DNA from 2 places in the Micrococcus endophyticus genome. Region 2 is predicted to be linked to the other one. Evidence: predicted binding sites of a transcription regulator. Region 2 holds the regulator's gene; the other holds the start of a gene.
The links. The regulator LexA, encoded in region 2, represses DNA repair genes until DNA is damaged. The targets are predictions, from matches to a motif close to TCGAACANNTGTTCGA.

Region 1: the regulator LexA is predicted to act here: its motif matches at 1,367-1,382, upstream of HDA33_RS04095 (DUF6504 family protein).

Annotation. Positions count from the first base shown of each region.
Region 1 is NZ_JACHMW010000001.1:911,098-917,658, forward strand. It holds gene HDA33_RS04090 (DNA polymerase III subunit alpha) at 1-914, opposite strand, end outside; gene HDA33_RS04095 (DUF6504 family protein) at 911-1,237, opposite strand; gene HDA33_RS04100 (DinB family protein) at 1,507-1,836, opposite strand; gene HDA33_RS04105 (SOS response-associated peptidase) at 2,040-2,858, opposite strand; gene HDA33_RS04110 (S-(hydroxymethyl)mycothiol dehydrogenase) at 2,973-4,067, shown strand; gene HDA33_RS04115 (MBL fold metallo-hydrolase) at 4,067-4,723, shown strand; gene HDA33_RS04120 (uridine kinase) at 4,756-5,376, shown strand; gene HDA33_RS04125 (lipoyl protein ligase domain-containing protein) at 5,408-6,178, opposite strand; gene HDA33_RS04130 (thioesterase family protein) at 6,175-6,561, opposite strand, start outside.
Region 2 is NZ_JACHMW010000001.1:1,251,449-1,258,009, forward strand. It holds gene HDA33_RS05690 (SseB family protein) at 1-199, opposite strand, end outside; gene priA (bifunctional 1-(5-phosphoribosyl)-5-((5-phosphoribosylamino)methylideneamino)imidazole-4-carboxamide isomerase/phosphoribosylanthranilate isomerase PriA) at 196-987, opposite strand; gene HDA33_RS05700 (hypothetical protein) at 1,020-1,178, opposite strand; gene hisH (imidazole glycerol phosphate synthase subunit HisH) at 1,178-1,837, opposite strand; gene hisB (imidazoleglycerol-phosphate dehydratase HisB) at 1,837-2,418, opposite strand; gene HDA33_RS05715 (histidinol-phosphate transaminase) at 2,615-3,736, opposite strand; gene HDA33_RS05720 (peptidoglycan-binding protein LysM) at 3,780-4,154, opposite strand; gene lexA (transcriptional repressor LexA) at 4,456-5,172, shown strand; gene HDA33_RS05730 (ATP-dependent DNA helicase) at 5,254-6,561, opposite strand, start outside.

The DNA of each region.
Region 1 (6,561 bases), 340 kb from region 2:
GCGAGGCGGCGGGTGGCCTCCAGCAGCGGGGCGGCGCGCTCGTCCGCGGCGCTCGCCACCTCGTGGGCGACCCGGTGCATGGCGGCGGTGGGCTTGAGCCAGCCCTGGCCGTTGGGCTGGAGGTCGTGGACGGCGTCGAGGGAGCTGAGGGCGCGCACGGCGTCGAGGACGTCGGCGGTGGCGGCCCCGTCCGGGCCCGCGTAGCGCACGGCGTTGGTGAGGACCGCGGGCACGCCGGCCCGGCGGGCGGTGCGCAGTGCCTTCACCGCGTGGCCGGCGTCGAGGCGCCGGCCGGGGGCGGAGAGGTGGGTGACGACGTCCGCGTGGAGGCTGCCGGCGGGCAGGGCCGCCTTCCAGCGGCGCAGGGCGGCGAGGCCGGCGGCGGAGCGGCGGCGGGCCAGGTGGCGGCCGACGTCCGCGTCCGGGCCGACGAGGACGAACAGCTCGGGGGTGGGCGGGTTGTCCCGGTTGGCGGCGGTGGGGACCCGGCCGGCCGCGGCGGCGGCGAGCTCGGCGACGGAGGCCCACGGGCTGCCGCCCGCCGCGCCCCCGGAGGTGCGGGCGTGCGCCGCGGAGACGACCTGGCACAGGGCGCGGTAGCCGGAGCCGTGGCAGCCGCCGCGGGCGAGGACTACCACGCGCCCGGCGTCCTCCTCCGCGCTCCAGCGCACGGCCAGGTCCACGCCCACCACCGGGGCGATGCCGTGGCGCAGGCAGGCGCCCACGTGCTTGGCCATGCCGTAGAGCCCGTCCCGGTCGGTGCAGGCCAGGACGTCCATGTCCGCGGCCGCGGCGGCGGCCACGAGGTCCTCGGGCCAGCTGACCCCGTAGTGGGCGCTGAAGGCGGAGGCCACGTGCAGATGGGCGAACGGGGCGGCGGTGCGGCCGGCCGCGGCCTCGGGGACCGGGCTCACGCGGACCGCCTCAGGTCCCGGGCCTGCTCGTGGACGCGGACGAGCCGCCAGCGCCCGGAGTCCAGGTGGTGGGCGACGTCGACGGTCTGCACCGGCGCCGACCCGGCGCGGGCCAGGCGCACCTGCAGCCGCCAGATCTCGTGGTCCACGAGGCCGGCCCCGCGGCCCTTCTCCGCCCGGACCTCCTCGGCCCACCAGCGGCGGCGCTCGAACCAGCGCACGGGCGGCTCGGCGAGGACGTAGTCCCGCCCGTTCCACCGCAGTCCCTGCGGGGTGCCGTCCGCCGCGCGCTCCACCGCCACCGACTGTGTGAGGACTCCCATGCTGCTTCTCTCCCTCTGCACTGCTGACCGAGCCGACGGCGGACGCCGTCGGGCGACGGGAGTGCGGCCCGCCCGGCGAACCGGACGCGGGGAAGAAGTGGGAAGGTGGGGCCGCACCCCCGATCGTACTCGAACATGTGTTCGAATGCGACGGGTGTGACGCTAGGGCCCCGGGCGGACACGTTAAGCGGCGCGGGGTGCGGCGGGTCCGGCGTCGTCCCCCGCCCGGGACGGGTCACCGCACGGGACGGCTCACCACGCGGGACGGCTCACCACGCGGGCAGCGTCGGCAGCGGCCCGTCGGCCTCCACCTCGGAGCCGTCCCCGCGGGCGAGCCAGGCCAGCAGGCCCTCGCGCTCGGCCTCGACGCGCAGGGCGCCGTCGCCGATCGTCCACTCGTCCCCCTCCTCGGTCACGAGGGTCATGCCCGGCGCCTGCCGCACCCGCAGGGCGCGCACCGCCGCCTCCACGGCGTTGAGCAGGGAGCCCGGGTCGGCCTCCTCCACGGTCCACGCGGTGTCCAGGTCGCCGTGGTGCACCACCACCTCCGCGATCCGCAGGGCCACGAGCGAGGTGGCCGGCACCTCCATGCCCGCCACCTCGAGCTCCTCGACGGCGAGCCCGCCGCCCAGCCGGCCGGCCCGCTCGGCGAACAGCGCCGAGGCCGACCGCAGCCGCTCGAGCAGCGCCTCGCCCAGAGCCCCCGCCTCGCCCAGAGCCCCCGCCTCGCCCAGAGCCCCCGCCTCGCCCAGAGCCTCCGCCCCGACCCGAGCCCCCGTCCCGAGTCCCCGCCGCCTCGGCCTCAGAGCAGGGTGCCCTGCGCGGGCTTCTCCGCCTGGATCAGCTCGGGGCCGTCGTTGCGGACGTTCCCCACGGCCGTGCCCACGGGCCGCAGCACCCAGCCCGCCGCGACGTCGTAGGCTCCGGCGCACACCCGCCCCACGAGCGCGTCGGCCTCCTCGGCCGAGCCGAGCCGCCCCGGGGTCAGCCAGGCGTCCATGGTCTCCGCGTCCAGGGGCACCGGGAGGCGGTCGTGCAGGTCGCCGAGCGACCCCAGGACCTCGTCCTCGTCGTCCGCGTCCGGAGCGGCCATGGTGAGGATCGTCGTCGAGAGCACCCACGGGTCGCGCCCGGCCGCCTCGGCCTCGGGGTCCTGCCACCACTCGTAGAGCCCCGCGAACCAGATGACCGGCCCCTCGCCGTCGCCGGCGCCGGCCGGGTGCACATAGTGCGGCTGCTTCTTCGCGGCCTTCCCGTCCGGGCCCTTCGCCCCCGGAGCGGGGGCCTTCCACTCGTAGTAGCCCTCGACCGGCACGGCGCACCGCCGCGCGCGCACGGCGGCCCGGAAGGTGGGCTTGGAGGCCACGGTCTCGGAGCGGGCGTTGAACGCACGCGAGCCCACGGCCAGCTCCTTGGCCCATGGCGGGACCAGGCCCCAGCGGGCCACGTGCAGCTCCCGGCGCACGGCGCCGTCCGCCTCGCGCTCCAGCAGGATCGGCACGTCCGAGGTGGGCGCCACGTTCCAGCTGCGCCGCAGCTCCAGCCGCTCGTCCGGCAGCTCCCCGCCGCCGAGCGCCACCAGGTCACCGGCCGCCCGGGCCATCACATACCGTCCGCACATGCACCCCAGTGTGCACCGCCGCGTGCCCGCGGTCACCGGGCGTCCCTCCGTGCGTGCATCCGCCGCCCCGTGGTGGAATGGAGGCAAGTCACCCCATCGACCAGGAGGTCCCCCGTGCCCCAGAAGGTCCGCGGCGTCGTCGCCATGGCGAAGGACGCCCCCGTCACCGTCGAGACCATCGTCATCCCCGACCCCGGACCCGGTGAGGCCGTCGTGGACGTGAAGACGTGCGGCGTCTGCCACACGGATCTGCACTACGTCCAGGGCGGGATCGGCGACGAGTACCCCTACCTGCTCGGCCACGAGGCCACGGGTGTGGTCTCCGCGATCGGCGAGGGCGTCGACCACGTCAAGGTCGGCGACACCGTGATCCTCAACTGGCGCGCCGTGTGCGGCGAGTGCCGCGCATGCCGCAAGGGCGAGCCAAAGTACTGCTTCAACACCCACAACGCGACCCAGAAGATGACCCTCGAGGACGGCACGGAGCTGTCCCCGGCCCTGGGCATCGGGGCGTTCGCGGACAAGACGCTCGTCCACGCCAAGCAGTGCACCAAGGTCGACGGCGTCGACACTCCCGAGGAGCAGGCCGCGGTCGGCCTCCTCGGCTGCGGGATCATGGCCGGCATCGGCGCGGCCATCAACACTGGCGAGGTCAAGCGCGGCGAGTCCGTGGCCGTGATCGGCTGCGGCGGCGTCGGCGTGGCCGCGATCGCCGGGGCGAAGCTCGCCGGCGCCACCACGATCATCGCGGTGGACATCGACGCCAAGAAGCTCGCCAAGGCTAAGGAGCTCGGCGCCACCCACACCGTGAACTCGAAGGACGAGGACCCCGTGGAGGCCATCCGCGCGGCGACCGGCGGCTTCGGCGCCGACGTGGTCATCGAGGCGGTCGGCCGCCCGGAGACCTACGAGCAGGCGTTCTACGCCCGGGACCTGGCCGGCCGCGTCGTCCTGGTGGGCGTGCCCACCCCCGGCATGGAGCTGAAGCTGCCCCTGCTGGAGGTCTTCGGTCGCGGTGGCGCGCTGAAGTCCTCGTGGTACGGAGACTGCCTGCCCGAGCGCGACTTCCCGATGCTCGTGGACCAGTACCGCCTGGGCCGCCTGCCGCTGGACGAGTTCGTCACGGAGACCGTCGCCCTCGACGAGGTGAACGAGGCCTTCGAGACGATGAAGGCCGGTGACGTCCTGCGCTCGGTGGTGGTGCTCTGATGGCGCGCATCGACCACCTGGTCACCTCCGGCACGTTCTCCCTGGACGGGGAGACGTTCGACGTGGACAACAACGTGTGGATCGTCGGCGGTGCCGAGCAGTGCATCGTCATCGACCCGGCCCACGACGCCTCGGCCGTCTGGAAGAAGGTCAACGGCCGCCAGGTGCTGGCCATCGTCCTCACCCACGGCCACGACGACCACATCCGTCAGGTCCAGGAGTTCCGCCAGATGGTGGACGCCCCAGTGCTGCTCCATCCTGCGGACCGCATGCTCTGGGACGACGTGTTCCCGGACGAGGAGCCGGACGGCGCCCTCGCCGACGGTGACGTGCTGAAGGTGGCCGGCGTCGAGCTGCGGGTGCTGCACACCCCCGGTCACTCCCCCGGCTCGGTCTGCCTGTACGCCCCCGCCCTGGGCGAGGCCGGCGACGACGGCGCCCCGACGGGCGTCGTGTTCTCCGGCGACACCCTGTTCCAGGGCGGGCCCGGCGCCACCGGCCGCTCGTACTCGGACTTCGACACGATCATCGAGTCCATCCGCGAGCGACTGTTCCCGCTGCCGGAGGCCACCGTGGTCCACACCGGCCACGGCGACTCCACCACGATCGGCACGGAGAAGGCGCACCTGCAGGAGTGGATCGACCGCGGCCACTGAGGACGCGACGAGGTGGGGAAGAATGGTCCCCCGTGACCATCCTCCCCGCCTCGCCCCGCCCGTCTGTGATCCTGCTCGGCGGCGCGTCCGGCTCCGGCAAGTCCTACCTGGCCCGCCGACACGGCCGGCCCCACCTCTCGCTCGATGCCTTCTACCGTGAGCAGTCCGACGACGGCGCCGCGGGCGGGCCCGGCCCCGTGTTCCCGCGCACCCCGTACGGCGAGATCGACTGGGACCACCCCGGAACGTGGGATGAGCAGGCGGCCGTGGACGCCGTCGTCGAATTGCTCGAAGAGGGCGCCACGCGCGTGCCCGACTACGACATCTCCACGTCCTCCGTGCGGGGGCACAGCACCGTCGCGCTCGAACCGGGCGGGGTGATCGTGGCGGAGGGCATCTTCGCCGAGCGCATGCCCGCCGCCCTGGACCGGGCCGGGGTCGACTACGCGGCCTGGTACATCGACCAGGCGCGGACCACGACGGCGGCCCGCCGGTTCGTGCGCGACGTCGCCGAGCGTCGCAAGCCGGTGCCGTTCCTCGTGCAGCGGGGCTGGTCCCTGTATCGGACGGACGCGGCGCGCCGGGCGGCGGCCGTGGCGGCCGGCTTCACCCCGCGGCGCAAGCGGGAGATCATCGCCGACCTCACGGCCTGACGGCCCGCCCGCAGCCGGGCCGCCCGTGCCCTCAGCCGGAGGTGCCCGCGCCGAGGACGGCGAGCTGCTCGTCCACGACCTCGATCCCGGCGGCGGCCGCCCACGCCGTGTACTCCTCCCGCAGGGCCGCGGCGAACGCGGGCACGCTCGCGCCGGGGCGCACGTCCTCGGCCGCGCCCGCCGTGCGCGGGTCCATGTCCAGGCCGAGCTCCCGGTAGACGTCGACGAGCACGGCCCGCAGCGGGGCGGGGTCGGACACCACCACGTGAGTGGAGAACAGGAACGCCCCCTTCACCACGCGCTGCGCGGAGCCGGCCAGCTTCACCGGGTATGTCGGCGCAGGACCCTGCACGGAGAACTCGCCCGGGCAGTACTCCCCCGGGATCTCGCCCACGGAGGCGGGCACGTCCATGCGCGCGAACGCCCGCACGAACAGGTCGGCGAATTCCGCGAACCGGGCCTGCTGCGTGAGCGCCGCGTCCTCCTGCTGGCTCAGGTGGTCCACCACCAGGCAGCCGTGGTGGTAGGCCGCCGCGCGTCCGCCGGCCCGGCGCACCGCCGGCTCGAAGCCGTGGGTCCGAGCCGCCGCGGCTGCGGCCTCGAAGCCGGGCAGCCGCGCGTCGCGCTGGCCGAACGCGACCGTCGGTTCGGGCACGTAGACGCGGATCAGATCGTCGAGGGCCCTCCCCTCGGCCGCGGCGGCGCGGAAGACGGCCAGCTCGCCCATGGCCCAGTCGAGGTCTTCGGCGGCCCCGAGGGTCCGCTCCTGCACGGCCCAGCGCAGCCGGGGAGTTGCTCTCACAGGCCGCCCTCGACCGGCCAGGAGCGCAGGGTGAGGGTCTGCTCGACGTGGGCGAAGGGGCCGTCGTCGTCGTGGAGGACGGTGCTGGTCAGGCCCACGCCGTCCGGGCCCACCGTGACCTGCCCCGCGAGGCCGAGCCAGTGGCCGGTGGGCTCGCGGTACAGGTGGATCTGCAGGTCCACGTTGGGGAAGAACCACCCGCCCGGCTTCGCCGGCAGGGCCGGGGCGATCCCGTTGGCCGCATCGGTGAGGCCGATCAGGCGCACCAGGTCGCTCGTGCTCTCCCCCGCCACCATCTCGCGGTCCGTGGTGAGCCACACCCGGCCGTGGCCCGGCCCGTGGCCGGGCAGGACGACGCCGTCGAGGGAGGCGATGTACCCGCC
Region 2 (6,561 bases):
AGAGGTCCCGACCCTCCCAGGGCACGCCCGCGGTGTCGGCCGTGTTCGACCCCGCGGTCTTCTCGCGCATGCGGTCCAGGGCGGCCCGGATGTGGCCGGGCAGCTCGCGCGAGTCCGGCCGCGGCACGGCGACGGTCTCCTCGATCGGACCGGCGCCGGCCGCGCCCGCCGGGGCGCCGTCGTCGTGCCCGTGGGTCACTCGGCCACCGGCCCGGGCTGCTCGGCGCGGGCCTGCTCCACGGTGGCGCCGCCGGCCACGGCGAGCGCCTGCTCCAGGCTGAAGCGGCCGGCGTAGAGGGCCTTGCCCATGATGGCGCCCTCGACGCCCTGGCCGGTCATGGCCGCGAGCGCGGCGACGTCCTCGAGGGAGGAGATGCCGCCGGAGGCGACCACGGGCTTGTCCGTGCGCGCGCACACCTGCGCCAGCAGCTCGGTGTTCGGGCCCTTGAGGGTGCCGTCCTTGGTCACGTCCGTGACCACGTAGCGGGAGCAGCCGGCGTCCTCGAGGCGGGCCAGCACCTCCCAGAGGTCGCCGCCCTCCTGGGTCCAGCCGCGGGCGGCCAGGGTGGTGCCGCGCACGTCCAGGCCCACGGCCACCTTGTCGCCGAAGCGCTCGATCACGCGGGCGGTCCAGGCCGGGTCCTCCAGGGCGGCGGTGCCGAGGTTCACGCGGGCGGCGCCCATCTCCAGGGCGTTCTCCAGGGACGCGTCGTCGCGGATGCCGCCGGAGAGCTCGATCTTCACCCCGATCTCCTCCACCACGCGACGCATGACCTCGCGGTTGTCCCCGCGGCCGAAGGCGGCGTCCAGGTCCACCAGGTGGATCCACTCGGCGCCGGCGCGCTGCCAGTCGAGGGCCGCGGTCAGCGGGTCGCCGTACGAGGTGGCCGAGCCGGCCTCGCCCTGGACGAGGCGGACGGCCTGGCCGTCCTGGACGTCGACGGCGGGCAGCAGCTCGAGCGCGGGGGCGGCGGGGTTCGGGGTCATGGGTTCCTCTCGGGACGGGGAGGCCGTCGGGCTCAGCGCGCGACGGTCAGGAAGGAGGCGGCGATGGCCATGCCGGCCAGCACCAGGACGATCACGATGGCCCACAGCGGCGCCTTCTGCGTGCGCATGGACCAGGCGGCCCCGAGCAGCAGGCCGCCGAGGGCGAGGTAGAGGACGGACCAGTAGGGCATCAGAGGGTCTCCAGCCAGTTGCGCAGCAGCTGCAGTCCGGCGTCGCCCGACTTCTCCGGGTGGAACTGGGTGGCGGAGAGCGGCCCGTTCTCCACGGCGGCCACGAAGTCGGCCCCGTGGTGGGCCCACGTGACCTGCGGCGGGCGCATCGCGGAGATGGTCTGGTCGAACTCCCAGCGCAGCACGCCGTAGGAGTGCACGAAGTAGAACCGCTCGTCCTCGATGCCGGAGAAGAGGGCGCTGCCCTCGGGCGGGCGGACGGTGTTCCACCCCATGTGCGGCAGGACCTCGGCGGGCAGGGCCTCGACGACGCCGGGCCACTCCCCCATGCCCTCGGCCCGCTCGCCGTGCTCCACGCCGGCGTCGAACAGGATCTGGTGGCCCACGCAGATGCCGAGCACCGGGCGGCCGCCGGCCACGCGGCGCCCGATCCAGCGGGTGCCGCCGACCTCGGTGAGGGCGCGCATCACGGAGGCGAACGCGCCGACGCCGGGCACCAGCAGGCCGTCCGCGGACTGCACGGCCTCCGGGTCGCGGGTGAGCTCGACGGCCGCGCCGGCGCGCTCCAGGGCGCGCACCGCCGAGTGGACGTTGCCGGAGCCGTAGTCCAGCACCGCCACGCTCGGGCGCACGCCGGGGACGGAGGTGGGGCGGGCCATCAGAGGGCGCCCTTGGTGGAGGGCACGCCGCTCATGCGGGGGTCGTCCTCCACGGCGGCGCGCAGGGCGCGGGCGAAGGCCTTGAACTGCGCCTCGACGATGTGGTGCGGGTCGCGGCCGCGCACCACGTCCATGTGCAGGCAGATGGCCGCGTGGTAGGTGATCGACTCGAACACGTGGCGGGTCATGGACCCGGTGAAGTGGCCGCCGATCAGGTGGTACTGCTGGCCCTCGGGCTCGCCCTCGTGGACGAGGTAGGGGCGCCCGGAGACGTCCACGACGGCGCGGGCGAGCGCCTCGTCCAGCGGGACGGAGGCCTCGCCGAAGCGGCGGATGCCGGACTTGTCCCCGAGGGCGGTCTTGAGCACCTCGCCGAGGGTGATGGCCACGTCCTCCACGGTGTGGTGGACGTCGATGTGGGTGTCCCCCGTGGCGCGCACGGTGAGGTCGATCTGCGAGTGCCGGGCCAGGGCCGTGAGCATGTGGTCGTAGAACGGCACGGAGGTGGAGATCTCGGCGCGGCCGGTGCCGTCCAGGTCCATCTCGACGTGCACGTCCGACTCGCTGGTGGTGCGCGTCATGCGCGCACGCCGTCCGGAGATCAGCTCGGCTGCCACGGGGCCTCCTCGGGGCTGGGGCGCACCGGCGGGCGGCGGTGCGGGCGGGTGGGTGGGGTGCGGGCGGACGACGACGGCCGGGGCCGGGGGCGCCGCGCGCTCTGCCTCCATCCTAGGGAGGCGGGCGGACGCCCGAGCACGGGTGACGCCCGGCCCGGGGTCAGCGGCGGTGCCCGATCTCGGCCAGGACGGCCTCGAGCGCCTCGAGGAAGGCGGTGGTCTCCTCCTCGGTGCCGGCCGTGACGCGCAGGTGGTGCGGGATGCCCACGTCCCGCACGAGCACGCCGAGCTCGAGCAGGCGGCGCCACACGTCCGCCGCATCCTCCAGGTGGCCGAAGAACACGAAGTTCGAGTCCGAGACGGAGGGCTCCAGCCCCAGCTCGCGCAGGGTCGCCACGATCCGATCGCGCTGGCCCTTGATGTCCTCCACGGTCTCCAGCAGGGCGTCCACGTGGTCCAGGGCCGCCTCCGCGGTGGCCTGGGTGACGGCGGAGAGGTGGTAGGGCAGGCGCACGAGGCGCAGCGCGTCCGCGACGGCGGGATCGGCGGCGAGGTAGCCCACGCGCGCGCCGGCGAGCGCGAACGCCTTGGACATGGTGCGGGTGACGATCAGCCGCTCGCGGCCAGGCAGCAGGGTGAGCGCGGAGCGGGTGCCGGCGAGGGCGAACTCGGCGTAGGCCTCGTCCACCACGATCATGGCCCCGGGTCCGCCGGCGGCCTCGTTCTCGGCCTGGGCCGCGTAGACGGCCTCGATGGTGGCCAGGTCCAGGGCGGTGCCCGTGGGGTTGTTCGGCGAGGCGAGGAACACCACGTGCGGGCGGTGCTCGCGGACCATGGCGGCGGCGCGCTCGGCGCTGAGGGTATGGTCGGCGGCGCGCCCGCCGTCGACGAACGCGGTGTCCGTGCCGCCGGCCAGCAGCGGGTACATGGAGTAGGAGGGCAGAAAGCTCAGCAGCGTGCGCCCGGGCCCGCCGAACGCCTGGAGGATCTGCTGGAGGATCTCGTTCGACCCGTTCGCGGCCCACACGTGGCCCTCGGTGAGTCCGTGGCCGAGGTAGCGGGCCAGGGCGCGGCGCAGCGCCGTGAACTCCCGGTCCGGGTACCGGTTGAGCCCGCCGGCCACGGCGGCCACCCGCTCGGCGATGGCCGTGGCGACCTCCTGCGGCACCGGATGCGTGTTCTCGTTGGTGTTGAGCATGTGCGGCACGTCCAGCTGGGGGGCGCCGTAGGGGCTCAGGCCGCGGAGGTTCTCGCGCAGGGGCAGGGAGCTGAGGTCGGTCATGCCCGCCAGTCTAGGAAGGGGCCGAGGCCGGCCCCGCCGTGCGTCACCGCGTGGCCGGGATGAAGAGCTCCTCGCCGAGGGCCGGGGCGCGGCCCTCCAGGCCGTTGAGCTCGTCGATGGCCGCGATCACCTCGTACACGTCCTCCTCGGGCGCGATTGTGGTGGCGATGGTCCAGAGGCTGTCCCCGGGCATCACGGTGACGGTCTGCGTGGCCGGCGCCGCGGTGTCCGCGGAGACGGCGGCCGGGGACAGCAGCACGCCCAGCAGGAAGGCCACGGCCAGGGTGGCCGCCGCGGCGGCGGCCATCACGGGGATCCCGCGCAGCAGCAGCCGGCCGCGGCGGGTCAGGCGGATGGCGGCCGGACGCCGCCGCGCGGCCGCGGGCGAACCGGCGAACTGTGCGGTCATGAGCGTCATGGTGTCCTCCTCTGAGGGCTTGCGCCCCGTGGCGTGATCGAACATCTGTTCGATTCCGTTCGAACCCATTTCTAGCACACGCGTTCGAGACACGCCACGCCCGGATCGAACATATCTTTGAATGCGACGGGGCTCTCCTCTAGGCTCGAGGCGACGCACGGACGCGCCGGCGCCGCCTCGTGAGCCCGCCATCAAGGACAGGCAACCATCGGGGGCGGACACGGTAAGCGGACGGCCGGCCGCCGGACGCCGGAGCACGAGGCCGGCCACCATCGACCCCCGGGAGAAACGGACGCCAGCCATGGCCACCACCGACGAGCAGCCGGCGTCGCCCGCGCCGCTCACCGACCGCCAGCGCCGGATCGTGCAGACCATCCGGGACGCGATCGCCGAGCACGGCTACCCGCCGTCCATGCGCGAGATCGGCGACGCCGCCGGCCTGGCCTCCCTCTCCTCCGTCACCCACCAGCTGGGCCGCCTCGAACAGCACGGCTACATCCGCCGCGACCCGGGGCGCCCGCGCGCCCTCGAGGTGCTGCTGGACGTGGACGGCACGCCGCTGGGCGAGGCCGCACCGCCCGCCGCCGCCGCGCCGTCGGGACTGCCGGCCATCCCGGCCTGGCACACGGGGGCGGAGGACGCGGACACCGTGCCCGTCCCGTGGGTCGGCCGCATCGCGGCCGGCGGGCCCGTGCTCGCCGAGCAGCAGGTGGAGGACGTCATGGCGGTCCCCCGGCGCCTGACCGGCGAGGGCGAGCTGTTCATGCTGCGCGTGACCGGCGACTCCATGGTGGACGCCGCCATCTGCGACGGCGATTGGGTGGTGGTGCGTCGCCAGGAGACCGCGGAGAACGGGGACATCGTGGCCGCGCTGCTCGACGACGAGGCCACGGTCAAGACCTTCCGCCGCCGCGACGGGCACACGTGGCTGCTGCCGCAGAACACCGCCTACGAGCCCATCCTCGGCGACCACGCCACCGTGATGGGCCGCGTGGTGACGGTCCTGCGCGCCCTCTGACGGGCGGGCCCTCCCCCGCACGCGGCTCCGGTCCGCGGCCGACCCTGGCCGCAGACCGGAGCCGTCGTCGTCCGGGTGCGGTCAGGACTCCGTCTCGGCCAGCCGGCCGAGGACGCCCAGGACCACCCCTCGGTCCGTGGTGCGCCAGAAGTCCGGCAGGGCGCTCGTGATGTAGCCGCCGTAGCGCTCCGTGGCCAGGCGCGAGTCCAGCACCGCGACCACGCCGCGATCGTGGACCGAGCGCACCAGGCGCCCGGCGCCCTGGGCCATTCGCACGGCCGCGTGCGTGGCCGAGATCCGCATGAACCCGTTGCCCCCGTGGCGTGCCACGTCCCGGGTGCGCGCCTGGGAGAGCGGGTCGTCCGGCCGCGGGAACGGGATGCGGTCGATCACCACGAGCCGGAGCGAGTTCCCGGGCACGTCCACGCCCTGCCACAGGCTCATGGTCCCGAACAGGGACGTGTCCGGCTCCTCGGCGAACTGGCGCACGAGGGCCGAGAGGGTGGCGTCGCCCTGGCACAGCACGGTGGCCTTGGGACCGAGCCGACGGCGCATCTCGGCGGCCGCGTCCTCGGCGGCCCGGCGCGAGGAGAACAGGCCCAGGGCCCCGCCGCCGGAGGCGCGCAGCAGCGCCTCGAGCTCGTCCAGGGACTCCGGCGAGGCCGTGCGCCCGGGGCGGGGCAGATGCCGGGCCACGTAGAGCACGCCCTGGCGCGGGTAGTCGAAGGGGCTGCCGACGTCGAGCGCTTCGAAGCGGGGCGCGTCCGCACCGGCGAGGCCGACGTCGCCGGCCACCGAGTCGAAGCGCCGCTCCCCCGCGCCCACCGTCAGGGTGGCCGAGGTGAGCACGGTGGTCGCCTTGCCGAACAGGCCCTCGCGCAGCTTGCCGGCCACGGAGATGGGGGCCACGAAGAGCTGCGGCGGGTCCGACTCGTCACCGGGCTGCCACCCGACCCCGGGCTCGAAGCGGCCGGGGCGGGTGGCCCACAGCACCTCCGGGAAGTCCGCCTCGGGGCGGGCGGCGAGCATGCGCTCCACCACCTCGAGCACCTCGAGCACCCGCGAGCGCGCCATCTGGCGTCCGCCGTCCGCGTCGGCTTCCTTGTCCTTGTCCTGGCCCAGGTCCGAGAGGCACTGGCGGGCCGCGGAGAGGACGGCGTTGAGCGCCTGCTCCTGCACCTCGTCCGGCCCGGCGGCCAGCAGGCCCGAGGGCGCGTCCGTGAACGCCCGGTCCAGGCCCGCCCCGGCCTCCATCAGGTCCTCGACGGCCACGGTGGTGTGCTTGCGCAGCGAGGTGGCGGCCCCGTGCACGATCGAGCCGGACAGCTGCCCGGTGACGGCGCCGGTGACCCGGTCCTGCAGCTCGTGGGCCTCGTCCACCACCACCGC